Regions from separate parts of the Bacillus cereus group sp. BfR-BA-01316 genome, predicted to be linked through region 2. Evidence: riboswitches for the same ligand, from Rfam matches in the RefSeq annotation. Region 2 holds a riboswitch; each other region holds the start of a gene.

Region 1 (10,012 bases), on a different contig from region 2:
ATCTTAGTTTTATTTATGAAAAATATGCTTGTGGATAAACCGTATTTTACATATTAAAAATTAATATAAATTAAAAAGGATCTCAAGTTTATGTGAGATCCTTTTTTGTTAGTAAAACAAGGAGAAAGTAACTAAGATAAGAAATAACATTCCATAAAGGAGAAATTGTGCAGTATAACTTCCTTGTATACCAAAAAAAGTATTCATTTTTTCATATAAATTCAATATATATTTCATTGGATTATCTTTGAAAGATTGGTACACAGTGTCTCCTCTTTCTAAGCTTCTTGTTCATGTTTTTGGTTATTAGGAACATGAATGTATCTAGCTATGAATAATAAAACACCTATAAGGAATACAGGAAGTACGGTAGATAAATAAAAACCATTACTAATTATATTTGTTATAAGAGCACTCAAAAGAAAAATTGCATTATAAATATGGGCAATTCTTTGTTTTAGCCGCATTTGTAATGCTTCCATAATGATTTCTAAAGCAACAAAAGCAATAATAATAGATAAAAATACAATGTTCGTATTATAAATGATTAAACAACAGATTAAACCTAAAAAGGCCAGGTATTCAATAAATAGAGGTATATTGCGCGGCATATAATTTACCTAACTAAATATGGCAGTGGGTTTACTGCATTTGTTTTTTCAAAATTCCATTCTCCATTATGTAATTCGAAATGGAGATGTTGCCCGTATGAATGACCTGTGTTTCCCATATGACCTACTAATTGTCCAGTTTGTACTTGATCACCAGCTTGTACAGTGCGATCCTTCATATGAGCATAAACTGTTGTATATAATTTCCCATTTATTTGATGGGCGATGAACACGACATTGCCGTAGCTAGCCGAATAATAAGATTTCACAACTTTACCTGCAGCAGCAGCTTGAATAGAGACATTTCCTTGTGCTGCTATATCTATACCATAATGCATTTGCTCCCAGCGCATATCAAAAGTGGAGCTGATTTTCCCTTGAGTAGGGAATTTGAAAACTGCTGGAATTGATGCAGGTTGAGCTGTTTTAGCTTGTGCTTGATTTTGCACTACATAGTGTTTTGCTACATATCCGTATCCTGTGCCAAAACGAATTTTATACCAAGTACCTACCGTTTCTACTACTTGTACTTGTGTACCATTTTGTAATGAGCCAAGTAGAGTGCTACTTGTACTAGCATTGCTACGTACATTTAATTTTGGTGTTGCAACAGTATAAGAAGGAGAACCTTGTACAGTTACACCTTTTACTAGAGGTGTGGATCCATTAGATACAAATGTTTTTTGTGCGTATCCAATTTGACCGTTATGTAATATTTTGTACCAATCCCCTTGTTCACCTTGAATGGTAATGAATTGACCATTTGGTAATATATCTAGAATAGAAGACTCTGTATTAGGTTCAGAACGAACGTTTAATGCGTTTGCATTTACGATATATTGATACTTTGGTTGAACATTTTTTTTGAATAGAATTGCATCTTTTTTCATATAGCCTGTTTTGTTGTTAACAGATACTTTATACCAATCTTGAGTTGTCTCAAGAATAGTAACAGGGCTATTAAATCGAATGTTATCAATTATTGCACTGTCTGCATGGTTATTTTGATGTAGTGCAACGTTGTCAATTTTTACATATCCAGTTTTTACTGTAGATGGTTGCTTAGCAGCCGCTGTTTGTATATCGGATTCTCCCATAGAAGGAAGTAAAGAAGCAATTGCGATAGTAGTTGCTGTTAAAGCTGTAGCTTTCATATTCATGTAATAAAGACCTCCTCTAGTTGTATAGTTGTAATTTTATTATAGTATAAAGATATAATATATTGGTCGTATTCACATAAATGTAATATGAAATCAATAAAAATAATGTTAGAAGAGAGATTCGTATATAAATATTGTATATATCATTTGTGGGGGTGCATTTATATTTGTTTAACACGTTAAGATTTAATTCGCAATTAAGAAAATTAAAACAGTTGATGATGTCTTATGGCGGTGTTATACTGACAGTGATAATTTTATAGTTTGCTAGGAGGGCTGGTGTTGCCAGCTGAGAGTAGGGCCGTAAGCCTTTGATCCTTTTTATTACCTGATCTAGATTATGCTAGCGTAGGGAAGCAATTCGGACATTAACAATGAGTCCCCGTTTCTTTGCGTATAGAAACGGGGCTTTTTTATTTGAAAATTTCATATTAACACCACTAGGGGTGCTTTTCGTGCTGAGAGAGGAATAATCCTTAACCCTTACAACACCTGATCTAGATAATACTAGCGAAGGGAAGTGGAACAACGAATAAATTATAATTTTATTTGCTGTAACCACTTCTTATATACAGAAGTGGTTTTTTTATTGAGATAAATAGATATATAGGAAGGGGAATTATTAATGAAATTTTGTGAAAGATTATTTGATACGGTGCAGCCTGTTTGGGAGAAAAGTCATAATCATCCGTTTGTAGTAGGTATGGGAGATGGTACGTTGGAAAAAGACAAATTCCAGTACTATATTATTCAAGATTATTTATATTTGTTAGATTATGCAAAGCTATATGCAATTGGGGTTGTAAAGGCAACGAATCCACAAGTTATGGCAAAGTTTGCAGAGCAAATTGATGGGATTTTAAATGGTGAAATGACGATTCATAAACAGTATGCAAAAAGACTTGGCATTTCTGCACAAGAGATGGAATCTGCGAAACCATCTGCTAAAAATTTAGCCTATACAAATTACATGATGTCTGTATCTCAAAATGGCACGCTTGCAGAATTAATATCAGCTTTACTTCCATGTATGTGGAGCTATTGGGAGATTGGAAAGCGTTTAAATGATATTCCGGGAGCAAGAGATCATGAGTTCTTTGGAGAGTGGATTCAAGGATATAGTTCTGAAGAATACGGTAACCTTTGTATTTGGTTAATAGATTTATTAAATGAAATGGCAGTTGGAAAGTCAGAGAAAGAACTAGACCGATTAGAGGAGATTTTCTTATATTCCAGCCGATTTGAATATTTATTCTGGGATATGGCTTATCGTAAGGAGATGTGGGGTTTTGAGGAGCAAGAGCATACTACGGTTTCATAATGTTTCCTTTCATTATGATGAGAAACCAATCATCGATGAATTAAATGCTTCTATACAAGATAAAGAGTTTGTAAGTATTATCGGACCGAGTGGATGCGGGAAAAGTACTTTATTTCGCCTTATTACAGGCTTAGAAGAGGCAAGTACTGGACAGATAGAGCTGACAGAAACAAAGAGTCATTCTGTAGGGTATATGCCCCAAAAAGATATGCTCTTGCCGTGGAGGACGATTATTGAGAATGCGGCTTTACCGCTAGAGTGCCAAGGTGTGCAGAAGAAAGAAGCACAAGTAAAAGCGAAAGAACTGTTACATAAATTTGGTTTACAAGGGTACGAGAAAAAATATCCGAAAGATTTATCTGGTGGTATGAGACAACGCGTATCTTTTATCCGAACTTTATTAACAGGCGGGGAGATATTATTGTTAGATGAACCGTTTAGTGCATTGGACGCTTTAACGAAGGCATCTTTGCAAGAATGGTTGTTTGAACAATGGAAAGAGTGGGAAAAAACAATTTTATTTATCACTCATGATGTTGAGGAAGCATTGTTTCTTTCTAATCGAATTTTGGTTGTAGAAAATCAACCGATAGCAACTTTAACTGAGCGAATTGTGCCGCTTGATCGTAACCGAACAAGAAAAGATTTATATAAGCCTGAAGTGTTAGCGCTTAAAGAAGAGCTCCTTAGTATGTTACAAAGGCAGGTACTTGTATGATGAATCGTTTGAAGGAGCTATTACCTGCCCTAACAGTAAGTGGAATTTTACTTGCTCTATGGGAAGTAGGAGCAAGAATTGTAGATGAGATGTACATTTTGCCATCACCTTCTGCAATTGTAATGAAGATATGGGCGCTGAAAGATATATTATTTACGGTTCATTTACCTGCAACGTTGTACGTCGTTTTAATAGGCGTTGTTATTTCTATCGTACTGGGCGTAGGGCTAGCAATGTTAATGAATGCGAGTACGTGGATGGAAAGAGCATTTTATCCATTATTAGTAGCTTCACAAACAATCCCGATTACAGCACTTGCGCCGCTATTTGTTTTATGGTTTGGATATACCATTTGGAGCAAGGTTGTTGTCACAGTTTTAATTACATTTTTCCCAATTGCGGTAAATACGTATGATGGACTGCGTAGTACGAATAAAGAATGGGAGGAGCTCTTAGTTACGTATGGTGCAACGAAAAAAGATATTTTTCTAAAGCTAAAATTGCCATCTGCTCTTCCTTACTTTTTCTCAGCGTTAAAAATTGCAGTTCCGCTTAGTGTTATCGGGGCAGCAATTGGAGAATGGCTCGGTGCACAAGCTGGGCTTGGATATTTCAGTAAAAGAATGATGACGCAGTTAGACGGAGCTGGTGTATTTGCACCAATTGTATTGTTATCATTATTAGCTATTTTCTTCGTCATACTTGTTTCGATATTAGAAAAGAAATTTATTAGTTGGAGGAAACATTCATGAAATTATTAAAACGCATCTTTGTGTTTACATTATTAGTTGCAATGATTGCAGGATGTTCGAGTAACTCGGCATCGGATAAGAATAAATCAGAAAAAGAAATAACAGTAATGCTTGATTGGTACCCCAATGCGGTACATAGCTTTATTTATACGGCAATTGAAAAAGGATACTTTAAAGAAGAAGGAGTCAAGGTGAATATTAAATTCCCTTCTAATCCGACTGATCCATTAACGCTAGCAGCAGCAGGGAAAGTGACAGTTGGTTTGTATTATCAACCAGATGTTGTCATGGCAAAAGCAAATGAACAAATTCCAGTGAAATCAATTGGAGCTGTCGTACGTTCGCCGTTAAATCATGTTGTATCGCTGAAATCAGCAGGTATTAAGTCACCTAAAGACTTAGAAGGAAAAACAGTTGGATATTCTGGAACACCTTTAAGTGAAGCATATTTAAAAACGATGGTAAAAGAAGATGGTGGTAATCCAGATACAGTAAAAGTAGTCGATGTTGGATTCGATTTAGTACCAGCGTTAATTACGAAAAAAGTGGATGCTGTAACAGGAGCATACATTAACCATGAAGTACCTGTCATGCGTCATGAGGGCCATGAACCAGCGTACTTTAATCCAGCTGATTACGGTGTGCCGAATTATCATGAGCTTGTGTTTGTAACAGGTGATAAAACTTTGAAAAAGGATAAAGAAGCATTACAGGCCTTTTTACGTGGTGCGAAAAAAGGATATGATTTCATGAAGAAAAATCCGGATGAAGCATTAAATATTTTATTAAATCATCAAGAAAAAGAAAACTTCCCACTAGTACCAGAAGTTGAAAAAGAAAGTATGAAAATTTTATTAGAGAAGATGGAAACGAAAGATGAGCCATTCTTATCAGATTCAAAAGAGTCATGGGAGAAACAAAATAAATGGCTGAAAGAAAAAGGAATGACGAAAGAAATCGTTCCAGCCGATGAATTATTCGAAAACATTTTAAAGTAGGCGAATGAATATGAAAAATGAGCTCCATGTAATCTCAAATGGTCACATGCCATTCGAAGAGTTAGTGAATGTAGCGATGCAAATTGAGAGTGAGATTGATTATTTGCATATTCGTGAGCGTGAGAAAAGTACGAAGGAATTGTATGAAGGTGTGGAAAGTCTTTTGGGGAAAGGCTTTCCGGCATCGAAGATAGTGATAAATGATCGAATTGATATTGCTATTCTATTAAATATTCCGCGTGTGCAGCTAGGATATCGAAGCGCAGATGTAAGGTCGGTGAAAGAAAAGTTTTCTTATTTGCATGTTGGCTATTCAGTACATTCTTTAGATGAAGCGATAGTGGCATTTAAAAATGGAGCGGATTCACTCGTTTACGGTCATGTATTTCCAACGGCTTGTAAAAAGGATGTGCCAGCAAGAGGATTAGAAGAAATTGCTCATATGGCAAGATGTTTATCCATACCAATAACTGCAATTGGTGGAATCACTCCTGAAAATACAGGTGATGTTCTTGCAAATGGTGTAAGTGGCATTGCTGTTATGTCCGGGATTATAAGCAGTAGTAATCCGTATAGCAGAGCGAAATCTTATAAGGAATCAATAAGAAAGTGGGCGGAAAAACATGTGTAAGAAGTATGATGTAGCGATTATTGGCGGAGGTGTAATTGGTAGTTCAGTTGCACACTTTCTAGCAGAAAGAGGGCATAAAGTAGCGATTATAGAGAAACAAAGAATCGCATCTGAAGCTTCGAAAGCAGCTGCTGGTTTGCTCGGTGTTCAGGCAGAATGGGATGAATATGATCCGTTGTTTGAGCTTGCTAGAGAAAGCCGTGCTATATTTCCACAACTTGCAGCAGTTTTACGTGAAAAGACAGGCATCGATATTGGGTATGAAGAAAAAGGTATTTATCGCATTGCCCAAACTGAAGAGGAGAAAGAAAGAATTCTTCATATTATGGATTGGCAACAGAAAACAGGTGAAGATTCCTATTTTCTAACGGGGGATCGTTTGCGGGAAAAAGAACCGTTTCTTTCCGAGTCAATTATAGGGGCTGTATATTACCCAAAAGACGGTCACGTTATTGCGCCAGAGCTTACGAAAGCATTCGCACACTCAGCAGCATTTTCTGGAGCTGACATATATGAACAAACAGAAGTATTTGATATTCGAATTGAAAATGATACAGTGACTGGGATTGTTACGAGCGAAGGCATCATCACATGCGAAAAAATCGTTATTGCTGGAGGGTCATGGAGTACGAAATTACTACATTACTTCCATAGTGATTGGGGTACATATCCTGTTAAGGGAGAGGTTGTTGCAGTAAGAAGTAGGAAGCCGTTATTGAAAGCTCCTATTTTCCAAGAAAGATTTTATATCGCCCCAAAGCGCGGTGGGCGTTACGTAATTGGAGCAACGATGAAGCCTCATACGTTCAATAAAACTGTACAACCAGAAAGTATTACTTCCATATTAGAGCGTGCTTATACAATATTACCTGCTTTAAAAGAAGCAGAATGGGAAAGCACATGGGCAGGATTAAGGCCACAATCAAATCATGAAGCTCCTTATATGGGAGAGCATGAAGAAATAAAAGGTTTATATGCTTGTACGGGCCATTATCGAAACGGCATTTTATTAAGTCCTGTTTCAGGTCAGTATATGGCTGATTTAATAGAAGGAAAGCAGGAGAATCACTTGCTAGATTCATTGCTTTCTAAAACGGTTTAGAAAGGGGATGGAAGTTTGAATTTAAAAATTAATGGTAACCAAGTTGAAGTACCAGAGAGTGTAAAAACAGTAGCTGGGTTACTTACACATTTAGAGTTAGATAACAGAATTGTTGTAGTAGAACGTAATAAAGATATTTTACAAAAAGATGATCATAACGATACATCTGTTTTTGATGGAGACCAAATTGAGATTGTAACTTTCGTAGGAGGCGGTTGATTATGTTAAACATTGGACCATTTTCATTTCATTCTAGACTTTTATTAGGAACAGGGAAATTCTCTGATTTTGATGTGCAGCAAAAGGCAATTGATGTTTCTGAAGCTGAAATTTTAACATTTGCAGTACGTCGTATGGATATATTTGATGCAAAGCAGCCTAATTTATTAGAGAAACTAGATGTAAAAAAATATACGTTATTACCGAATACAGCAGGAGCAAAAAATGCTGAAGAAGCTGTTCGTATTGCAAAATTAGCAAAAGCTTCTGGGCTTTGTGACATGATAAAAGTAGAAGTTATTGGTGATGATAAAACGTTATTACCTGATCCAGTAGAAACATTGAAAGCATCTGAAATGTTACTGGAAGAAGGATTTATTGTACTTCCGTATACATCTGATGATGTTGTATTAGCACGTAAATTACAAGAACTTGGTGTGCACGCGATTATGCCAGGAGCATCACCAATCGGATCAGGACTTGGCATTGTAAATCCATTAAATTTAAGCTTCATTATTGAACAAGCGACAGTACCAGTTATCGTTGACGCTGGTATTGGTAGTCCAGCTGATGCGGCATTTGCAATGGAATTAGGAGCAGATGGCGTGTTATTAAATACGGCTGTATCAGGAGCAAAAGATTCTATTAAGATGGCATCCGCGATGAGATTAGGTATTGAGGCAGGCCGTTTAGGGTTTGAAGCAGGTCGTATTGCACGCAAGCGCTGTGCAACGGCAAGTAGTCCTTTAGAAGGAATGAGCGTAGTTGAATAATCGATATTCTCGCCAAGAACTATTTTCTCCAATCGGGGAAGAAGGACAACAAAAGATAAGTGAAAAGCATGTACTTATTATCGGTGCGGGTGCATTAGGTAGTGCAAATGCAGAAATGTTTGTAAGAGCAGGTGTTGGCAAGGTAACAATTGTTGACCGTGATTATGTAGAATGGAGTAATTTACAAAGACAACAATTGTATGCAGAAAGCGATGTAGAGAATAATCTTCCGAAAGCTGTAGCGGCAAAGAAACGTCTAGAAGAGATTAATAGTGAAGTAAGAATAGAAGCTCTCGTTCAAGATGTAACGGCTGAAGAATTAGAAGAACTCGTTACAAACGTTGATGTAATGATTGATGCGACTGATAATTTCGAGACACGTTTCATCGTTAATGATATATCGCAAAAATATTCTATTCCGTGGATTTACGGAGCGTGTGTAGGTAGTTACGGCCTTTCTTACACAATTCTTCCTAGTAAAACGCCATGTTTATCTTGTTTGTTACAATCGATTCCGCTTGGCGGAGCGACGTGTGATACAGCGGGGATTATATCGCCTGCTGTATCTCTTGTCGTTTCTCATCAAGTAACGGAAGCCCTGAAACTGTTAGTGGAAGATTACGAATCACTTCGAGATGGACTTGTGTCATTTGATGTATGGAAGAATGAATATTCATGTATGAATGTGCAAAAACTTCGTAAGCATAATTGTCCATCGTGCGGTGAGAATGCGTTATATCCATATTTAAATAAAGAAAATACATCGAAAACAGCAGTTTTATGCGGAAGAAATACAGTTCAAATTAGACCACCGTATAAAGAGGAAATCGATTTTGAACAATATAAAAAACTGCTGAATGGTCGCGTGAATGATTTGAATGTAAACCCATATTTATTATCATTTTCTGTTGAAGAAAAGAGATTAGTTGCCTTCAAAGATGGGCGTGTACTTGTACATGGAACGAAAGATATAAGTGAAGCGAAAACAATTTATCATCGCTATTTTGGATAGAAGAGGATGAGAGAGATGAAAGTAAATAAAGCTTTAACAATTGCTGGATCAGACAGCGGGGGCGGTGCTGGAATTCAAGCAGATTTAAAAACGTTCCAAGAGCTTGGTGTGTATGGAATGACAGCTATTACAGCAATTACTGCTCAAAATACGCTTGGCGTTCAAGGGGTATATCCTGTTTCTTTAGAAGGAATTACGGAACAGCTGAATTCAATTGGTACGGATTTAACACCAGATGCTGTGAAACTAGGGATGCTATTTAGCAGTGAAATTATTCAAATTGTTGCAGAACATATTAAGAAATTTGGCTGGAATAATATTGTACTAGATCCTGTTATGATTGCTAAAGGTGGTGCGTCATTATTACAACAAGAAGCAGTACAAGCATTAAAAGAATATTTATTGCCACTAGCTACTGTTGTAACACCGAATGTTCCGGAGGCAGAAGTGCTAACTGGGATGGGGATTCAAAATATAGAAGATAGTAAAGGAGCTGCGAAAGTATTGCATGAATTAGGGGCTAAATATGTTCTTATGAAGGGCGGGCATGCAGAATATCAAGGTAATGAAGTAATTGATTTACTCTTTGATGGAGAAGAGTTTATTGAATTTAGAAGTGAACGAATTCCTTCGAAGCAAACGCACGGAAGCGGATGTACATTCGCCTCTGCAGTTACAGCAGGACTTGCTAAAGGGTATTCAATCGAAGAAGCAG
Region 2 (10,012 bases):
GGTATTTTAACAGTCTTTGTACTACGGACATTCTTTAAGAAACATCCGTTAAAGAATGATTTACATCACGAAGGAGGCGATTCTCGTGCATGAGGAAAGCATTGCAATCATCATCTTATGGGCCCTTATTTTCGTATATAGCATACTAGGTTCTATTGATTTTGGAGCTGGTTTTTGGGGCATGGTATACGCTAAACACCCGACGCTTGCTGCCAAGCTTGCTAATCGGTACTTATCACCAACTTGGGAAGTAACAAATACGTTTCTTGTCTTTGTCGTTGTCGCTTTTCTCGGTTTCTTTCCAAAAGCAGCCTTTACCCTGGCAACCGTTATGTTTGTACCAGTTATGTTAATTTTAGTACTCGTTGCGATTCGCAGTACATTTATGGTATTTGCTTACTCCCTGCCAAAGTACCAACACCTTCTTCGGATTATTTCAGGTATTACGGGGCTCTTAATCCCCGCTCTATTAATTACCGTTCTGCCCGTTACAGAAGGTGCCTATATTACGATGTCTGAAGGAAAAGAAGTGCTCCTTTACGGAAAACTCCTTTCTAGTCCCGTTATTTATTGTTATATGCTCTTCGGACTAACTTCGGAACTATTTCTATCATCTCTCTTTCTTGCTGATTTTGCTAGGGAACAAGGTTCTGAAGATACGTACCGAATTTATAGAAGAAATGCCATCATACTTGGTCCTGCAACGCTCGTGACTGCTATTATCGCTCTCGTTGTAATGGACCCTGAAACACACTGGCTTATGCAAGGACTAATAAAGCAATTCCCATGGTTTACAGTCTCTATCATTTTATTTGTTATCGGATATTCCTCCCTTTGGTGGACAAATAAGAAGTATGGCACACTAGGCTTTCCTCGCATTGCAGTTTTAGCTGTCGTCGCTCAATATGCATTTGCAAGCTACGCTTACGGCGTCGCCCATTTACCTTATATCATTTACCCGGACGTAACTGTATTTACAAGCTTTACGACGGTCGAAACATTCTATGCACTTCTTATTCTTTACGCAATCGGGATTGCAATTTTACTACCAGGATTCATTTTCTTCTGGAATTTATTCTTGAAGGATCGCACTTTTTTGAAGGAAAAATAATAAATGAGGGGCATTCGTATATAGAATGCCCCTCATTTATTAGGCGTCTCTCCTAATAGTTATTACACTACCACTGATACTTGTCCTATAGCTCAAAAAACACATATTCACTCCACTCCATTATATGTCTAGTTCTTCTTATTTTCTGCTGAATATACTACCAATATAAACTTGAGACAAGCTACATTTGTTCAAGGAAAAATAGAAAGGTAGGTTAAATATGAGCATTGAAATATGGATTACTATTATTGTATTCTTCTTAACGATGATTGTTATCTTTTGGCGCCCTCGTGGTTTAAATGAGGCGTGGCCGGCAGCAATTGGCGCTGGCATTATCCTCATTACTGGACTTGTATCAAAACCAGACGTCATGGACATTGTAAGTAAAATTGGCGGTGCCTCCATAACAATATTAGCGACCATCGTTATGGCGGTTATATTAGAAAGCTTCGGCTTCTTCCACTGGTCCGCAGCAAAACTTGCAAATTTAGCAAAGGGCTCCGGTCGCCGTTTATACTGGTATATTCAATTACTTTGTTTTCTTATGACTCTTTTATTCAATAACGACGGTAGTATTTTAATTACAACACCGATTTTAATTTTACTACTGAGAAACCTTCAATTAAAACCTCATCAACAAATCCCTTATTTATTAAGCGGTGCTTTAATCGCCACTGCATCTAGTGCACCAATTGGTGTAAGTAATATTGTAAACTTAATTGCCTTAAATATCGTCCATATGACTCTTTATATGCATACTGCTATGATGTTTGTACCTGCAACACTAGGATTATTGTTTATGTCATGGCTCATGTACGCAGTTTTAAAGAAAAAACTCCCAGAAAGATTACCTGTTTCTTCATATGATATTGAAGAGATTTTCTTCACGAAAAACTTCCATCCGTTAAAAGGAAAAAGTTCTGTTGATACAAAACAAAAACGTACAAAATTCATGTTAAAAGTATTAGGCTTCGTCTTCCTTATGCGCTGTCTTCTATTCGTTGCATCCTTCTTATCGATTCCAATCGAAATTGTTGCTGTACTCGGTTCACTCGTTCTTCTTATCTGGAGATGGTACTACTTACGAACAAACCCAGTCGATATTTTGAAAAAGACACCGTGGCACATTTTAGTTTTTGCTTTCTCTATGTATGTAATTATTTACGGGCTTCATAACGCAGGATTAACAGCGGCACTTGTAAGTTGGCTCGAGCCAGTTGTAAGTCAGCATCTACTCTATGCCAGCTTTGCAATGGGCGGACTCGTTTCCCTCCTCTCTAACGTCTTCAATAACCACCCTGCACTTATGATTGGTACAATCACATTAACAGAAATGTGACTAGATCCAGTCACATTAAAAACTATCTATCTCGCAAATATCATTGGTAGTGACATCGGTTCACTATTATTACCAATTGGTACGCTAGCTTCCCTCATTTGGATGTATATACTAAGACAAAACAAAATTAAAGTGAAATGGAAAGATTATTTAAGCGTATCTCTCATCGTAATCCCACTCACAACAGTCGTCACATTATTCCTCTTATACTACTGGGTACAATTATTCTTCGCCTTATAAAGTGAAACTTTAATCAGTGGGGGGGGTGTTCATCCCCTACTGATTATTAGCCCGTACCAATCAGGCGTTTACGGGCAGCAGGGCTCCCACCTAACTTCTTTGCTCCAGCCGAATTTTGAGGTGGGAGTTTTACTGCCCACAAATAGCGGGATAGACAACAGAAGCCCCCTTTGCTACCGTCTTAGCAAAGGGGGCTTCTTCTATATTTAAGTTAGGTACAGTGTGATCAATCAAGTAAAGAGGTGTAACGTGTTATTGATATAAGTGACTACCAGTTTCTTTGAATTCTACCGCTTTCTCTTTCATTCCTTTTTCAATTGCTTCTGTCGTTTCTAAATCATTTTCTTTCGCATATTCACGAATATCATGCGAAATTCTCATACTACAAAACTTCGGCCCACACATTGAACAGAAATGCGCTGTTTTCGCCCCTTCTGCTGGCAACGTTTCATCATGATACTCCATCGCACGTTCAGGATCTAAAGATAAATTAAATTGATCGCGCCAACGGAATTCAAATCGTGCTTTTGAAAGTGCATCATCACGCTGATGAGCCGTTTTATGCCCTTTCGCAAGATCGGCTGCATGCGCAGCGATTTTGTACGTAATAACCCCCGCGCGAACATCATCTTTATTTGGTAAACCTAAATGTTCTTTCGGTGTTACATAACAAAGCATCGCCGTTCCAAACCAGCCGATCATCGCAGCACCAATCGCTGATGTAATGTGGTCATACCCTGGTGCAATATCTGTCGTTAACGGCCCAAGTGTATAGAACGGCGCGCCCTGACAAATATCAAGTTCTTTCTCCATATTTTTTTTAATTAAATGCATCGGTACATGCCCAGGTCCTTCAATCATAACTTGCACATCATGTTTCCAAGCGATTTTTGTTAATTCACCAAGTGTTTCAAGCTCAGAAAACTGCGCTTCGTCATTTGCATCTGCGATAGAACCTGGACGTAATCCATCTCCAAGAGAGAACGAAACATCGTACTGCTTCATAATTTCACAAATCTCTTCAAAGTGAGTATATAGGAAGTTTTCTTTATGATGGAATAAACACCACTGCGCCATAATCGAACCACCGCGCGAAACAATACCTGTCATACGCTTTGCAGTAATTGGAATGTAACGAAGTAATACACCAGCGTGAATCGTGAAATAATCAACGCCTTGCTCCGCCTGCTCAATTAACGTATCGCGATACACTTCCCACGTTAAATCCTCTGCAATTCCGTTTACTTTTTCAAGCGCTTGATAAATTGGCACAGTTCCAACTGGTACCGGAGCATTACGAATAATCCACTCACGTGTTGTATGAATATTTTTGCCTGTAGATAAATCCATAATCGTATCTGCACCCCAGCGAGTCGCCCACGTCATCTTCTCTACTTCTTCTGCAATAGAAGACGATACAGCAGAGTTTCCGATATTTGCATTTACCTTTACGTGAAAATTACGTCCAATTATCATCGGTTCCGCTTCAGGATGGTTAATGTTCGCCGGCAAAATCGCACGACCTTCTGCAATCTCCTTACGAACAAATTCAGGCTCTACCCCTTCACGAATCGCAACATATTCCATCTCAGACGTGATAATACCATTACGCGCATAATGCATTTGCGAAACATTTGCACCTTGCTTCGCTCTAAGCGGCTTACGATCCATTTGCGGGAAAACAGGTGTATGTTTCGAAGCCACTTTCACACCGTCATCCTCTGGTTTTACTTCGCGCCCTTCGTATCCTTCTACATCACCACGCCCCAACGTCCAAGAGTGGCGCGGCGTTGGAATCCCCTTTTCCAGCTCCACTTTATACTCAGGATCTGTATAAGGTCCACTCGTATCATACACACGGATTGGCGGATTTTGAACACCATTCGTATCGCTTAGTTCAATCTCGCGCATCGGCACTTTCATACCTTCACGTGGCCCATCCACATACACTTTCTTACTTCCTGGTAAACTCGATTTCAATTCAATTTGCTCAGCAGAAACAGACTGTTTCATAACCTTTATTGCCCCCTGTTCGTGACAAGGACGAGATATGGCCAGCGTATGCCAAAATAAAAAGAGCCAGGTCCATAAAAAAAATAAGGACCTGGCTCATAAAGACATAATTATGTAAAGCCGTTAACTTCCCTACGCTGGTACGAGCCAGATCAGGTCCAAAGGGTTAAGAAGTTCACACGCTTCTCTCTCAGCCTACGCATACATACGTTAGGCACCCCTAGTTTATCACTGATTTAATTTTCAATACTTTCCAAGTATACACGTTAATCTGAAAAATGCAAAGGTTATTTCTTTTGTTGTTTACGGAATCATCCAAGTTAAATAATAAGCCTGCACATATGTCATAATCCCAACAATAGTAACGAAGAATAAACTATGCTTTAATGTAAAGCGGAACAAATCTGACTCTTTCCCAGCAAGTCCAACTGCCGCACAAGCAATCGCAATCGATTGCGGAGAAATCATTTTACCTGTTACACCGCCAGTTGTATTTGCTGCAACGAGAAGCACTTCAGATACACCGACTTGCTGAGCTGTAATTGCTTGTAAATTCGAGAACAGTGCGTTCGCTGACGTATCTGATCCTGTTAAGAATACCCCAATCCAGCCTAAGAATGGCGAGAAGAACGGGAATAGTCCGCCAGTTCCTGCAAGTGCTAACGCTAATGTAGAAGATAAACCAGAATAGTTTGCGATAAATGCAAATCCTAATACGAATCCAATAGATAGAATTGGCATTTTTAGTTCGTTTAACGTTTCTTTAAATGTTGCTACTGCATCTTTTGCACTCATTTTCAAAATAAAGATAGAAATGATACAAGCAATTAAAATTGCTGTTCCAGTCGCTGATAAAATATCTAATTTCAAGATTGCTTCATAAGGTGTTGGTTTATTTACAATTGGCTCTGCTTTCATTACTAAATTGTGCAAGCCTGGAACTTCAAATTTAAATACGAGACTTTCTAAAGCACCACCTGGAGCGAATAATTCTTTAAAGAAACTTTGGCTCCAAATGACTACCATCACAGTTAAAATAATGAACGGAGACCATGCTTTTACTACTTTTCCTACCGTTAGTTTCGGCATAGTTGTCGTCGTTGCTGCTACTTCACTATTCGCTTCTTTAGACTGATAAATTTCTTTCGGCTGCCAAACTTTTAAGAATAGCGATAAACTTACTAAACTTACAAGTGCTGACGTAATATCAGGAAGTTCCGGCCCTAAAAACGTCGCTGTAATAAACTGTGTAATTGCAAATGAACTACCCGCTACAAATAAAGCAGGCCACGTTTGTATTACTCCTTTAAAACCATCCATTAAAAATACGATAAAGAACGGAACAAATAAAGATAAGAACGGTAATTGATGCCCAGCCATCTGTCCAATTTTATGTGGATCAATGCCTGTTACTTGTCCAGCAACTGTAATCGGAATCCCCATCGCTCCAAACGCTACTGGTGCAGTATTTGCGATTAAACAAAGACCTGCTGCATATAAGGGATTTAGCCCAAGACCTGCAAGAAGCGCTGCCGTAATCGCTACCGGTGCACCAAATCCTGCTGCCCCTTCCAAAAATGCTCCAAATGAAAATCCGATTAAAATAACGAGTAAACGATGGTCATTCGTAATTGATAATACAGATGCACGAATGACATCAAATTGACCTGTTTTCACAGAAATTTTATATAAAAATACTGACATAATGATAATCCACGCAATTGGCCATAATCCGTATAAGAAACCGTATCCGGTCGCTGCCATTGCCATTGTGAATGGCATTTTATACGCAAATAACGCCACCAAAATCGTTAATACAACTGTAATAAATCCCGCCACATACCCCTTCATGCGGAAAACTGCTAAAGCTAAGAAAAAAAAGATGATTGGAATAAGTGCGACTGCTGCCGAAATCCAAATGTTACCGAACGGATCGTAAACTTGTGTCCATGTGTTCATTGTTCTCTCCCCCTAAAGAATCCCCTTTTAAATAGATATAACCTTATCAATAGACTATCGGGTCATCATACCTTTAAGTCTAAAAAAATATAAAACATTTAAGAAAACGTTTTCACTAATTTTATCACAACAATTTCCATTTAAAAATATTTTTTTGAAAATTTTATCATTTAAACAGAAAATCTTACAAAAACGTCACGTTCTTGTAATGTTAATCGATAGGAAGATTGCCAAATTTATCGCATACTAAAAGTATAACAACGGACATTACTTATGAGGTGATATATATGAACGGAAACAAAATATTAGCAGCTTTATCATACTTTAGTGTATTATTTGCGCCTATCTTATTCCCTATTATCGTGTGGATTGTAGGCGATTCTGAAACGAAACCACATGCAAAACGTGCTCTATGGACACATATCATTCCAAGCATCGCTTCATTTATTGGATTAGTTATTTTAGGAATTATGGGCATCGGATCTGATCAACCAGACGTAACACTTGGAATTGGAGCAATTATCGTCTTATGTATTTGCGGAATCATTAGCTTATACTACTTCATTTGGAATATCGTGAAAGGTATTAAGGTACTGAAAGCTTAGTTTTAAACAAACGTTTGATTAAAAAGGACACTTGCAAATTGCAAGTGTCCTTTTCCCGATTCGTGAGGGCTAATAATCGGCGGGGGATGAACAGCCCACTAATTAAAGTTTCACTTTATCTTCTGCGTTTCTTCTTTTTTCTCATCATTTTCTTTCGGCGTGTATTCGCTTTATCCGCTATAATGTGGAGCGTACTCGCCACAACAATCCCCATTACAAACGTTACAATTTCAACCTCGTGTTCCTTCGCAATTTCTATTAAATTTCCGTCGAATGCTATTATATTTAATAGGAATAAAAACGGAGAAAACACGATTAACATGTATGCAATACGAATAATATCACCAATTATAATCGTATGTGTGAAGAAGGAACGATGGGGCATTACGCTCCTATATGGATACCAAAAAATGCGCAGGAATCCCCATTTATTATACGCATTACTGTACGTATCTAAATCCGGTGTTAAAAATGAAGTACCTACTAAAAAGCCAATTGCAAAAGTTAATAAAAAATCAAAATTTGTTAATCCATACGAAAAGAGCATAAACAAAACAACCGGAAGGGATATTAAGTTTATTTTCGTATGCGTTCTTCCTGATGGCATAATGCACTTCCTCGCTTACGTTCGCCCTGTCACCATATGACAGTTCTCACCTATTGATCTAATTTCTGATCGATAAATGATGTGTCTATATCCGAATCAAACCATTCTGCCAACTTCACTCGTGCCTTATCTTTCACATCTTCATTTACGTATAACGATACTTGTAATAGTGCGGCCGTTAACGCACCTAAATCATCCGTATAACCAATTCCCGCAATGAAATCTGGGATTGCATCAATCGGTGCAATAAAATAAGCAAGTGCTCCAATTACAATAATTTTCACTCGTTTTGGAACATCAGGCCTTTGCAAAACGTAAAACAACAATAAGCTCACATAAATTACAGACTGCCCAGCTTGCTTTGCAACATGTTTTATTTTCTTCCAAAACGCCTCAACTGAAAATTTTTGTTTCATTTAAAAGCCTCCCTATTTTCAAAAGAAATAAGCTACTTTATGTTATCAGTAAAAGTTCATCAAAATTACACAAAATTTATCAATAAATTTCATTGTAACAAACAAACCCAAAAAGAACAAGCGTTCGTTTTTTTTCTCATATTTCCCTTCATATAATAGTTTTCTAGAAAGCCAATTTAAGCTTTGCATTTCATATTTCTCAACCTTAAAATTTTCGATTTCACCTAACATTCTTTTCTATATTTATTATATTTTCTAGTTGACGAGCATATAAACGAATGTTAAAGTTTTCTCTGGTAGTGACAAGTCACATACAAAAAATGTAAAATGTTATAGTGTTTCTCAGAAATGAATTTTGTTGTATAATACAGAAATGACGTTATGCTTATGAGCAGCACAAGAAACCAAAAAGGGTATGCATAGTTAAAGTCGTATATGGGTGAATATAGAAACTCTAATTATGGCCAAGAAAACTATGTATTTTTTATTTTAACATTTTTCGCTCCAAAATCGAACAAGCCTGATAGAGAAAGGGTGGAAATGAATGAAAGAAACCATGAAATCACAATTTCAAAATGTGCGTTTCACTTTATTCGTAGCTTTGGCCGTATGGCTAAAAACCTACATCATTACACGCACAAGCTTCGATTTAAAACTTGAATCTTTTATGCAAGAATTCATTTTATTCATTAGTCCATTAGCAGCATCATTACTGTTTGTGGGTCTTGCATTATTTGCAAAAGGGAAAAAACGTAACTATATAGCACTAGGAATTAACTTTATCTTAACGTTCATCCTTGTTGGTAACGTAATGTTCTACGGATTCTACAATGACTTCGTTACTTTACCAGTACTAGGACAAACATCTAATTTCGGAAGTTTAGGTTCTAGTGTGAAAGAATTATTTAACTTCAAAATCATCCTTGCATTTGCGGATATTATCGTATTCTTCGTTCTATTGAAGAAGAAAAAGAAAGATTTTGCACCGACAGAACGTGTAGCACGTCCGATGCGTTCCCTATACTTCGTGTCAACAGTTGCTATTTTCTGCGTAAACCTAGGACTTGCAGAAGCTGAGCGTCCAGAATTATTAACACGTTCATTCGACCGCGTTATGCTTGTTAAAAACCTAGGATTATATGTACACCAAGCATACGATCTTGGCTTACAAGCAAAATCAAGTTCACAAAAAGCGTTTGCTGATAGTAGTAAATTGCAAGAAGCAGAAAACTATGTGAAAACAACACAAAGTAAACCAGATCCAAATATGTATGGTACTGCAAAAGGGAAAAACGTAATTGTTGTCTCTCTTGAATCATTACAAACATTCTTAATTGGTGCGCAAGTTAACGGACAAGAAGTTACACCATTCTTAAACCAATTTGCGAAAGAAAGTTATTACTTCGATAACTTCTTCCATCAAACTGGGCAAGGTAAAACATCTGATGCTGAATTCTTAGTAGATACTTCACTATATCCACTAGACCGTGGTGCTGTATTCTTCACACACGGTAACAACGAATATACAGCAACTCCAGAAATTTTGCGTCAGCAAGGGTATCACACATCAGTATTCCACGCAAACAACGCAACATTCTGGAACCGTAATATTATGTATCCGGCACTTGGTTATGATCGTTACTACAACGAGCTTGACTACAAGATTACGCCAGAAACAAAACTAAACTGGGGACTAAAAGATATCGAATACTTCGATCAGTC
Region 3 (10,012 bases), on a different contig from region 2:
ATTATAGCAAAACAAAGATGTCCTTACATGTTATTTCCAAAATACATACAATATAATATGACATTTTAGATAGAATATTGTATTCCTACTATATTCTTATTATTTCTTTTCTCAAAATTAACTTATTTTTACGTACTTTCACTAAATTACATAATTGTAATGTTACTGTAAGCTAACTCGATAGTTGCATCTCCATATTTCTTATACACTAATACCAGAAGCAACGAAATAACAAACATGCTTCTCATCATTTAAGGACTAATACAAAAAGTGTATTTACTATAAAAAACATACAAAAAGGAGACAACATCATGAAAAAATTAGTAGGAATCGGATTAGCAGCAGCAATTTCATTCGGAGCATTATCAGGTTGTTCTTTATTAGGAGAGAAAGCGAACGGGTTTGTACTGTAGGGAACAGAAGACCAAGTTCAACAAATTACAGATAAAAATAAAAAAGAAGTGAAAGAAAAAGACTTCTATAAAATGAAACTTACAACATTAGAAGATAAAAAAGTACTTGTAATGAATAAGACAACTGGTGAAGAACTGGTGAAGAAAGAGTTACTTAGCAAAGTTGATAAAAAGGACGACACAACACCACTTGATAAATTACCAGCTGTGACAGCAGAGCAAGGTGTATTATTCGCAAAAGATAAAGTAGAAAACGCTACAATTGATGGTGCAAAATTAAAATATGAAGGAAACACAATTATCGGCAGTGGCCGTGCATATGCAGACATGTTCGCCATTGTTGACGATGCAACTTACGGAAATGTAAAAGGTGAAGAAAAATCTGTAGGTGTACTAAAATTCGATAAAGATCCTAGTAAAGAATTCCCTGGTTACAACGGAGTAGAAGCTTCTCAACTTGTAAAAATTAAAAAGTAAAACAAAAGAGCTTTGCGAAATTCGCAAAGCTCTTTTCTATTTATGAGCAATTTGCTCCATATCCGGACTACAAGTTTGCGACTGACATGATTTATTTAAAGAACATGCTGCGCATTTTCCTTTTTTACTTCTCTTTACAAAATTAACTAACGTATATGCTGCATAACCAAAAATGATAGCTCCAATTATAATATTGACCATCATTGCAATACATCTCCTTCTAGAATCCGAGTAAGGATCCAACTTGGTATATAATGAGCGTTAATACATAAGCAACAACTAATGGATACACGACAGAGAAAATTGTCCATTTCACCGATCCAGTTTCACGTTTAATGACAGCTACTGTCGCTAAGCACGGAACATATAATAAAACAAAGAACATAAATGCGTACGCTGATAAAGCAGTATAATGTGCTCCCATTACATTTCCTAGCACATCTTCTTTAACCGCATAAATAATCGCCATTGTTGAAACGACAACTTCTTTTGCCAAAAATCCTGTTAAAAGGGATGCCCCAGCTTGCCAAGTTCCAAAGCCGAGCGGTGCGAATAGTGGAGCGATAAATCCACCAATCATCGCTAAGAAACTGTCTCCCATATCAACACCAAATCCTGATGGACCTGCATAGTTTAATAACCAAATAACAACCGAACCACCGAAGATGAATGTACCTGCTTTACGAACAAATCCTTTACCTTTCTCCCACGTGCTCAGCCATAACGTTTTCGCTTGCGGCACACGGTAAGGAGGTAATTCAATTACGAAAATAGATTTTTCCGCTTTTAAAATAGTAAGAGACATAATTTTTGTAACGAGTAATGCAAGAACAATCCCTGCAACATATAAAGAAAATACAACAGTCGCCTGACTATGAGGGAAGAACACTCCCGCAAATAATGCATATACAGGTAAACGTGCTGAACAAGACATAAACGGTGTTACAAGGATTGTAAGTAAACGTTCTTTTTCCTGTTCAATCGTTCTCGCTGCCATAATCCCTGGAACGTTACATCCAAATCCGATAATCATTGGGATAAATGCTTTTCCGTTTAAGCCGAAAAACTCCATAATTCTATCCATAACAACTGCGATTCGTGCCATATATCCCGAGTCTTCTAATAGCGAGATGAAAAAGAATAGTGCAAAGATTTGTGGAACGAATACTAATACTGCACCAACGCCCGCAATAATACCTTCTGTAACGAGTGCTTGAATAAAGTCAGAAGCCCCAACACTTGTGAGCCCAGCTGTAACCCAATCAGTAAGTTGTCCGCCCAAAAATCCATCAAGCATATCAGATAAAGGCGTACCAATCCACGTAAACGTAACCTGAAAAATAAAAAACATAACTGCTAAAAAGATTGGAAGTCCTAAAATTTTATGTGTAATTAACTTATCGATTTTTTCCGAAAAAGGAATTTTCCCTTCTTTCTCATGCTGCATGACATTTGTTTTTAACTTTTCAATATACGCTTCTCGAGTTTTGTAAATGTGCTCCTCCAACGTACAATCAAGTTTTCCGTCTAAACGAGATCGAATGGCTATAAGTTCCTTATAAATTGGTAATGCTTTCATTTCTTTTTCTACTACTTCGTTATTGCTTAGAAATTGAAGAGCTAACCATCTCGGATGCTCATAATTCGCTGTCTCTAAAAGAGCGATTACCTCTCCGATTCCTTCATCCATTTGTACACCATATGAAATAATGAATGGCTTTTTCTCTTTTTGTTTCTCTTCATGAAGAGTAGTAAGTAATTCTTCACAGCCTTTTCCGGTCCTTGCGATGACAGGAACGACTGTTACACCTAATATTTCTGATAACCTTTTTACATTAATCACAATTCCTCTTTGCTTTGCCACATCAACCATATTTAAACCAATTGAAACTGGCTTACCAAATTCAAGTAATTGCAATGTTAAATGCATATTTCGCTCAAATTGTGAAGAATCCACTATATTTAACATATGATGAAATTCGTCTGTTAGTAGAAAATTCGTAACGACACCTTCATCACGTGAAACTGGATTCAAATCATAGACGCCTGGTAAATCAATTAATGTTCCTTGCTTATCTTTTAATTTACCAACCTTTTTTTCTACTGTTACACCGCTCCAGTTTCCTACATACTCATAAGAACCAGTAAGTGCATTAAATAATGATGTTTTCCCTGTATTCGGATTCCCTAGCAAAGCTACCTTATTCACGCTAATTCCACCTTTATCATTTTCGCGTCACAATGACGAATACTAATTAACTGTCCGCGACACTCCAATGTACAAGGACCTTTAAACATCGCTTTCTGTTTCAGACTAAGTTCGCTTCCTTCCGCGAGACCGAAAGCAGCCAGTCTTCTCTTTAGTAAATTATCTAACGACTGAATACTTTTTACTAACACTTTCTCACCAATTTTAATATCTACTAAGCTCATAACCTTCCCCCTCAGAAGAGAATGATAATTATTTTCAAACAAATTATATCATACTCTATTTCAATTGGACTATATCTTTTTGCTTCATATTTATTAACATTTCAATACAATTATATTTCACTTATTGTCATACAAGGTTCATTTGCCATTCTCATCCATTTCGCTTACAATAAACAATAGCAAATAAAGAATCTCGTTATCACAGGGGGAGCCTTACCGCTGAGAGGGAACAATTCGTTCCGACCCTTCGAACCTGTTAGTTAATACTAGCGCAGGGATTGTGCAAACGTTCGAAATACATACCTCTTTTTTTATTTACGTATTTCGTATCCTCCTATGATAATGTTCTTTTTTGCGTCACTTGGATTTAGGGGGAGACAACATGCGTAACACCAATTTACAAGCGATGATCGAATCTGCTATTCTTGCAGCCTTCGCCTTGATTATCGATATTTTACCATTATCACTTAAACTTCCAACAGGCGGTTCCATCTCATTTGCTATGATACCTATTTTTATTATCGCATACCGCTGGGGTTTCAAAATGGCTTTCTTAGGCGGCTTAATTTGGGGATTATTGCAAATTGTCGTTGGAGATGCCATTATCGTCACACCAATTCAAGTAATAATTGAATACTTCGTTGCTTTCGCATTCATTGGATTTGCTGGACTATTTTATAAGCCCATTCAGCAAACATTAATGAATAATCAAAGAAAGAAAACCATTGCTTATATTATCTTTGCTACATTTATTGGTAGCCTTGCACGTTATTTCTGGCACTTTATTGCAGGTATTATCTTTTGGGGCCAATATGCACCAAAAGGGCAATCAGCCGTCTTATATTCATTAATTGTAAACGGTAGTACGATGCTCGCTTCTTTCACATTATGTACTGTATTACTAATTCTTTTATTTACAACTTCACCACGCTTATTCAAAAGCATTGGTGCTTATCAAATGAATTCACAAAAAAAAGGCGCTTAATTAGCGCTCTTTTTTTTTATCAAAGCTCTCAATGAGTAATATCAATAATAAATACGATAAATGCACAAAAGAAAATAAATACCATCACACCTAGTAAATTGCTATTCACGGCTAATCTACTCCTTACATAACCTCATTTTCTATCCAAATTATACTGTTTGAAAATAAAGATTAGGTAAAGATAATATGAAATTAAATTAAAAAAGCGTAACATGTATTGTCTACGCTTTTTTCGGTAAGTAGAAGTAAAATAACACACCATCTTCTGTATTCTTGACCCCATATTCAGCATTGTGCAGCTCTAAAATGTTTTTTGAAATCGCAAGGCCAAGCCCGGTTCCACCTTGTGAACGTTTCCGTGCCGCATCTACTCGATAAAAACGATCCCAAATTTTATCTAATTGTTCTTCTTCAATGTGGGCACCCTTATTTTCAATACACACTTTTATATGATTCTTCTCATCTATTGCGGAAATAATGATATCTTTTTTATCTGGTGTATAACGTATTGCATTCGTAATAAAATTCACAATTACTTGTTCAATTCTATTTTGATTTCCAATCACTTCTGCTGGACATATATGTTTGTGCACACTCAGTTCTTTTTTCTCTATCTCCGATGAAAGCTGTTCACATATTTCTTCAATCACTCCATCGATATAGAACGAATCCATCTTCATGTTATATGTGCCAGACTCAAATTTAGCTAATTCAAGCATATCCAAAATTAGTATATCCATCTTGTCTACTTCTTTTTCCATCGCCTGAAAATAGTAGTCTTTCTTATGTTCAGCTACCCCATCTTTTAAAATGGAAATACAGCTTTTCATAATACTCAGCGGCGTTTTTAGTTCATGCGATACACCTGCAATAAATTCTTTCCTTGTGTTTTCTAACTTTCTTTCTTTTTCAATATCTTGTTCTAACTGTCCAATATGTGAATGTAGCTTATTAGATAGTGTATTAATATTTTTTGATAAATCACCAATCTCATCTTTTGAAGTAATCGGAATTTTTTCTGTAAAATCTAAATGCGCTATTTTCTTTGTTGTATCATTTATTTTTAGTAACGGTTTTGCGATTTGTTTTGAGTAATAGAACGAAGCTAGAAAAATGAGAACGACTACAAACGCAACAATATAGATGTAATAATCTTGCACCATTTGTACAGCCTCATCTACAGGCTGCAAAGAAGCCATCGCATATATATATGCTATCGATCCGTCTTTTTCTTTTATTGGTTTAATTAATAATTTATATTTTATATCATTTTTTTCATAATCCACTATTTGTGTTGAATACTGTATGTGATTGCTCTCTTTTAATAATAAATCGGTTTGAAATTCCTTTATGCTATCTAAGAATAAACTATTTTTATAAATTGGATTCACAGGACCTTTTACATCGGGTAACTGTACTTTCGTAACACGCCCGTCTATCTTAGCACCCTGTTCCTGATTAGCTCGTTCTTGAGCAGCCTGTTCTTGAGTAACTTGCTTCTTTTCCTTAACAAGTGGTTCTTGGTCCGCTTTCTTTTTTTCCTTCTCTTCTCGAATCTCACTGATTTTTTTTTCTAACGGTTTATTAGATCCACTTAAATTCCCCTTGCCTAACGCGAAAGAAAATGGAATAAAACTATCTTCTTTTTTCACTCCAGAAAAATTAATTTCTTGGTCTAAAAACTGATTTGACGGTTTATTATCAATCTCTTCTATATTGATGAGATTGTATAAGGGAATCATGATTATTTGTTGTCCAAAGCTCTTCTGTTGCTTACGGTCTATCGTTACCTCAAAATAAAAATCATCCGCATGTTTTAAATTCCCATTCTGATCTAATGTCGTAATCCATGTATTATTTTCGCTTAAAAAATCTTGCTCCAGTTTCTGAATTTCTTCTGCACTTTCGGCATGATTTAAATAATTCTTTACAAAGGAATCTAAATTCACTTTAATATCTTCCACTTTTCGATTTGCATAATATTGTTTAAAAAATATCGTTTGTCCAATAAATATCGTCGCTAAAATCAACATGCATAAGGCTGTTGTAAGGGTAAATAATTTAAGTACAATCCCTTTTCTCATATGTTCCCCTCGAATTTATAACCAGTTCGCACTACAGTTGTAATGTGCTTTGCTTTCTCTCCTAATTTATTTCGCAAATTACGAATATGGCTATTAACCGTTCGATCATCACCAGCAAACTCATATCCCCAAATTCTTGAAATTAATTGTTCTCTTGTTAGTACAATTCCTTGGTTTTTCATGAAATACACTAATATTTCAAACTCTGTATGTGTTAAACTAATGTCTGCCTCATCAACAGTAACAGTACGTGACGGAAAATGGACATGAATGCCATGAATTGATAACGTGTCATCTTCATTCTCTAAAGGTTTCTTTTTTGCTTTTCTACTTTCTAACAACCTTTTCGCTCTCGCTAATAAAATAGGCGGACTATATGGTTTCGCAACATAATCATCTGCCCCAAGCTCAAACCCAAGTAACGTATCATCTTCATCTACACGTGCCGTCAGCATAATAATTGGAACTTGGGACGTCTTACGAATCCTTCGGCAAACAGACCAACCATCAAGTTCTGGCAACATAATATCAAGAATAACTAAATCAACCTCTTCTTCTTCAAATAAAACTAAAGCCTCTTTCCCGTCCCTCGCTTCAAGTACTTTATATTGTTCACTCAAAAAGTAATCCTTTAATATTTCACGTAAAATATCTTCATCTTCAACAATTAAAATGTTTTTTGACATACTCTATGCCTCCCCCTCTCATTTTAATTAGATAGCATTTTATAATTTTATTTTGAATTGCTCGTAATTAACTTTGCCTCGATAATATATCGATCCGGTGCATCCCCTATATAATCAAATGGATAGCAAGTCGTCAATGTTAATGTCGGTTCTTCTTTTTTCACAATAACAGTGCGATCATCCGCATGTGTAATCCATGTCTTTTGAATTTCGTATGTGTAAGTTTTATTATCATACTCCAAAATAAGGTTATCCTTTTCTTTTAGCTCCCCTAAATCTGTAAATACAGTATCTCGATGCCCACTCAGTACAGTATGTCCTCCTCCAGATGGCGTTGTCGTTAAATCACTAACGAACATACCAACTCCTTTTTTCAAAGTTGCATCATTCGCTCCCCAATATATAGAAAACTTCTTCTTTATTTTCGGTATATTTAACATTGCTACCTTTTCTCCTTCTTTATGTTGTATTTGAGAAGAAGGTATTTGCGCGTTTACTGGTACTTCGCTAGAATGCTGCTTGGATGTTTGCTGCTCAAAATTTTTAATCTCTTCCGTCGTCAAATCTTGTGCAGAACTTTTTCCTTTATACCATTCAAAAGAATAATAAGCTCCCATTAATAGACCTACTATCATTAACGTAAACCCAATACGATTTAGAATCGTCACTGTTAATCCCTCCATGCAAAAAATGGTAGGGACATCCTACCATTTTTAATATATGAAATTATCCCATTCTTTATAGGCTAATAAAGATTTTATTTTTATGCCTTCACTTTATTACGACGATTCAATCCAAATAATGTGCCTATTGCTACAAGACATGCACTTAATGCCATCATTGCTACATTATTTGATGCTGTATTTGGTAATTTCTCTCCCTTTACAGCTGGTTTTGCTATTTCCTTTTTCGCTACATCATTCTTTTGCCCGGCCTGAATTGCTGCTTCTTTTTTTGCAAGAGCTTCCTTTTCTTGCACTTGTGGCGCTACTTCTTTTTTAGCTGTATCATTCTTTTGCCCGGCTTTTATTGCTTCCTCTTTTTTAGCCATATCACTTTTTTCTTGTACTTGTGCTGCTTCCTTTTTCTCTACTTCATTCTTTTGCCCGGCCTTAATTGCTTCGTCTTTTTTCGCTGCATCTTGCTGCACTTGCGCCGCTTCTTCTTTTGTTAACGTTCCAGTAGAAGCGCTCGCTACTGAAGAATATCCTACTGTTAAAAGTGCCATTGCACAAATTGGTAATAGTTTTTTTTTCATTTTATTTCTCTCCTTTTATACTTTATTCACATCACATCGCACCGGATGTATTACTAGAATAAACAACAGATGTAAATATAAGATGCAGATGAAATATATTTCATTTAAAGATTTCATTTTAGAAAAATAAAAAAACACCGTAATATATACGATGTTTTTTCGGGTGTGTGTCTCGATATTTATTTGTTACTTTCGCGTGAGTGAGAAGTAGAAAGGGCCGGAGTGATAACTAATTGTCTCGGCTCAGTTTTCTTGAAGTGATTTTTGACGTTACACTTACGACATTGAACGACCCATGCTTTAATAGGATTTGTTAAAATAATTTTTTGCCTGTCGTTAGGGGCCTCTTCTTCCAATTTACAACTATCGCTCCACTTACTCCATTTCATTGTAAATTTAGAAGAAGAATGATCGTCTTCTCGATCAAACATCTGCAAAAAATCCGTTTCTCCAGCTAGCATTACGGTGTTACTAGTTGCTAAAAAAGAAAAGGTCGTCCAATGTTTCTCCATACCTTCCTACTCCTTTTTCACATATAGAGTGCCTAAAACTTAATTTACCTAAAATATGCTTGCCTTTTACCTTACACTTATATTTTATCCAAAACACTACTATGCAACTATCGATTTGTCTTACAAATCACCTTACATTTTTGTAAGAAACGAAAAAACCTTCACTCTATATACGTGAAGGTTTCTCATTTCTTATCTATAGGATCTTTCATATCATCAAGTCCAGCCTCTTGCAGCTGCGACATCATACCATGGGAAATTGCACCTAATACTAAAGCCATTCCAATTAGTGAAATGCGAATTGCAGGTACATCAATTATGTAGGCCAACATACCAAGAACAATTGTTAAAAGCAATGCTTTTATAAATGTTACACTTGTATACTGTTTCTTTTTCATCATAATCACCCTTTATGGAAGCGTTTTCTCAATGTAATCAGTATATCATATCATATGACTATTTTGTGGGGATTTCTGTAAAAACCTTATATCTTCTTTGACTTTTTTCTTTCTATCCTTTACAGTCGAAATGTTCACAAGTTTTACACTGTAGGAGGACTCCAATGAATATTGAAATAAAAGACACTTTAATTTCTGAAGAACAATTACAAGAAAAAGTAAAAGAACTAGCGCTTCAAATCGAACGTGATTTTGAAGGAGAAGAAATCGTTGTAATCGCTGTATTAAAAGGATCTTTCGTATTCGCTGCTGATTTAATTCGTCATATTAAAAACGAATTAACTATCGACTTTATCGCTGCATCTAGCTACGGAAATCAAACAGAAACAACTGGAAAAGTAAAACTATTAAAAGATATCGATGTAAACATTACTGGAAAAAACGTAATTGTCGTAGAAGACATTATCGATTCTGGTTTAACACTTCACTTCTTAAAAGATCACTTCTTTATGCATAAACCAAAAGCATTGAAATTCTGTACGTTACTTGATAAACCTGAGCGTCGTAAAGTGGACTTAAAAGCTGAATATGTTGGCTTCCAAATTCCAGACGAATTTATCGTTGGCTACGGTATCGACTGCGCAGAAAAATATCGTAACTTACCATTTATCGCTTCAGTTGTAACAGACTAATTACAATAAAGTGAAACAATAATCATTGGATTTTGTCCATCCCCAATGATTATTGGCCCGCAAATAGCGGGATC

Evidence for each region. A riboswitch is a leader RNA that binds a small molecule or an ion and turns the genes downstream of it on or off. The one in region 2 is predicted to bind thiamine pyrophosphate.
Region 1: it holds a riboswitch for thiamine pyrophosphate, as region 2 does, so the genes downstream of both, tenA (thiaminase II) here and thiC (phosphomethylpyrimidine synthase ThiC) in region 2, are expected to answer to the same signal.
Region 3: it holds a riboswitch for thiamine pyrophosphate, as region 2 does, so the genes downstream of both, thiT (energy-coupled thiamine transporter ThiT) here and thiC (phosphomethylpyrimidine synthase ThiC) in region 2, are expected to answer to the same signal.

Annotation. Positions count from the first base shown of each region.
Region 1 covers NZ_JAKUGX010000035.1:3,150-13,161, forward strand. The annotation lists gene MR071_RS21185 (DUF3965 domain-containing protein) at 1-38, shown strand, start outside; gene MR071_RS21190 (hypothetical protein) at 279-611, opposite strand; gene MR071_RS21195 (SH3 domain-containing protein) at 617-1,771, opposite strand; TPP riboswitch at 2,031-2,143, shown strand; TPP riboswitch at 2,204-2,307, shown strand; gene tenA (thiaminase II) at 2,397-3,092, shown strand; gene MR071_RS21205 (ABC transporter ATP-binding protein) at 3,061-3,810, shown strand; gene MR071_RS21210 (ABC transporter permease) at 3,810-4,562, shown strand; gene MR071_RS21215 (ABC transporter substrate-binding protein) at 4,559-5,560, shown strand; gene tenI (thiazole tautomerase TenI) at 5,571-6,191, shown strand; gene thiO (glycine oxidase ThiO) at 6,184-7,293, shown strand; gene thiS (sulfur carrier protein ThiS) at 7,309-7,512, shown strand; gene thiG (thiazole synthase) at 7,515-8,285, shown strand; gene thiF (thiazole biosynthesis adenylyltransferase ThiF) at 8,278-9,297, shown strand; gene thiD (bifunctional hydroxymethylpyrimidine kinase/phosphomethylpyrimidine kinase) at 9,313-10,012, shown strand, end outside.
Region 2 covers NZ_JAKUGX010000001.1:20,653-30,664, reverse strand. The annotation lists gene cydA (cytochrome ubiquinol oxidase subunit I) at 1-93, shown strand, start outside; gene MR071_RS00120 (cytochrome d ubiquinol oxidase subunit II) at 86-1,111, shown strand; partial or broken gene MR071_RS00115 (arsenic transporter) at 1,332-2,690, shown strand; gene thiC (phosphomethylpyrimidine synthase ThiC) at 2,943-4,703, opposite strand; TPP riboswitch at 4,816-4,935, opposite strand; gene lldP (L-lactate permease) at 5,007-6,662, opposite strand; gene MR071_RS00100 (magnetosome magnetite crystal formation protein family) at 6,950-7,267, shown strand; gene MR071_RS00095 (metal-binding protein) at 7,383-7,874, opposite strand; gene MR071_RS00090 (YkvA family protein) at 7,925-8,290, opposite strand; gene MR071_RS00085 (LTA synthase family protein) at 8,835-10,012, shown strand, end outside.
Region 3 covers NZ_JAKUGX010000009.1:71,196-81,207, forward strand. The annotation lists partial or broken gene MR071_RS09895 (lipoprotein BA_5634 family protein) at 312-890, shown strand; gene MR071_RS09900 (FeoB-associated Cys-rich membrane protein) at 927-1,094, opposite strand; gene feoB (ferrous iron transport protein B) at 1,111-3,099, opposite strand; gene MR071_RS09910 (FeoA family protein) at 3,096-3,323, opposite strand; TPP riboswitch at 3,518-3,619, shown strand; gene thiT (energy-coupled thiamine transporter ThiT) at 3,685-4,308, shown strand; gene MR071_RS09920 (sensor histidine kinase) at 4,530-6,392, opposite strand; gene MR071_RS09925 (response regulator transcription factor) at 6,389-7,078, opposite strand; gene MR071_RS09930 (class D sortase) at 7,126-7,746, opposite strand; gene MR071_RS09935 (LPXTG cell wall anchor domain-containing protein) at 7,842-8,336, opposite strand; gene MR071_RS09940 (hypothetical protein) at 8,516-8,848, opposite strand; gene MR071_RS09945 (hypothetical protein) at 9,034-9,249, opposite strand; gene hpt (hypoxanthine phosphoribosyltransferase) at 9,411-9,938, shown strand.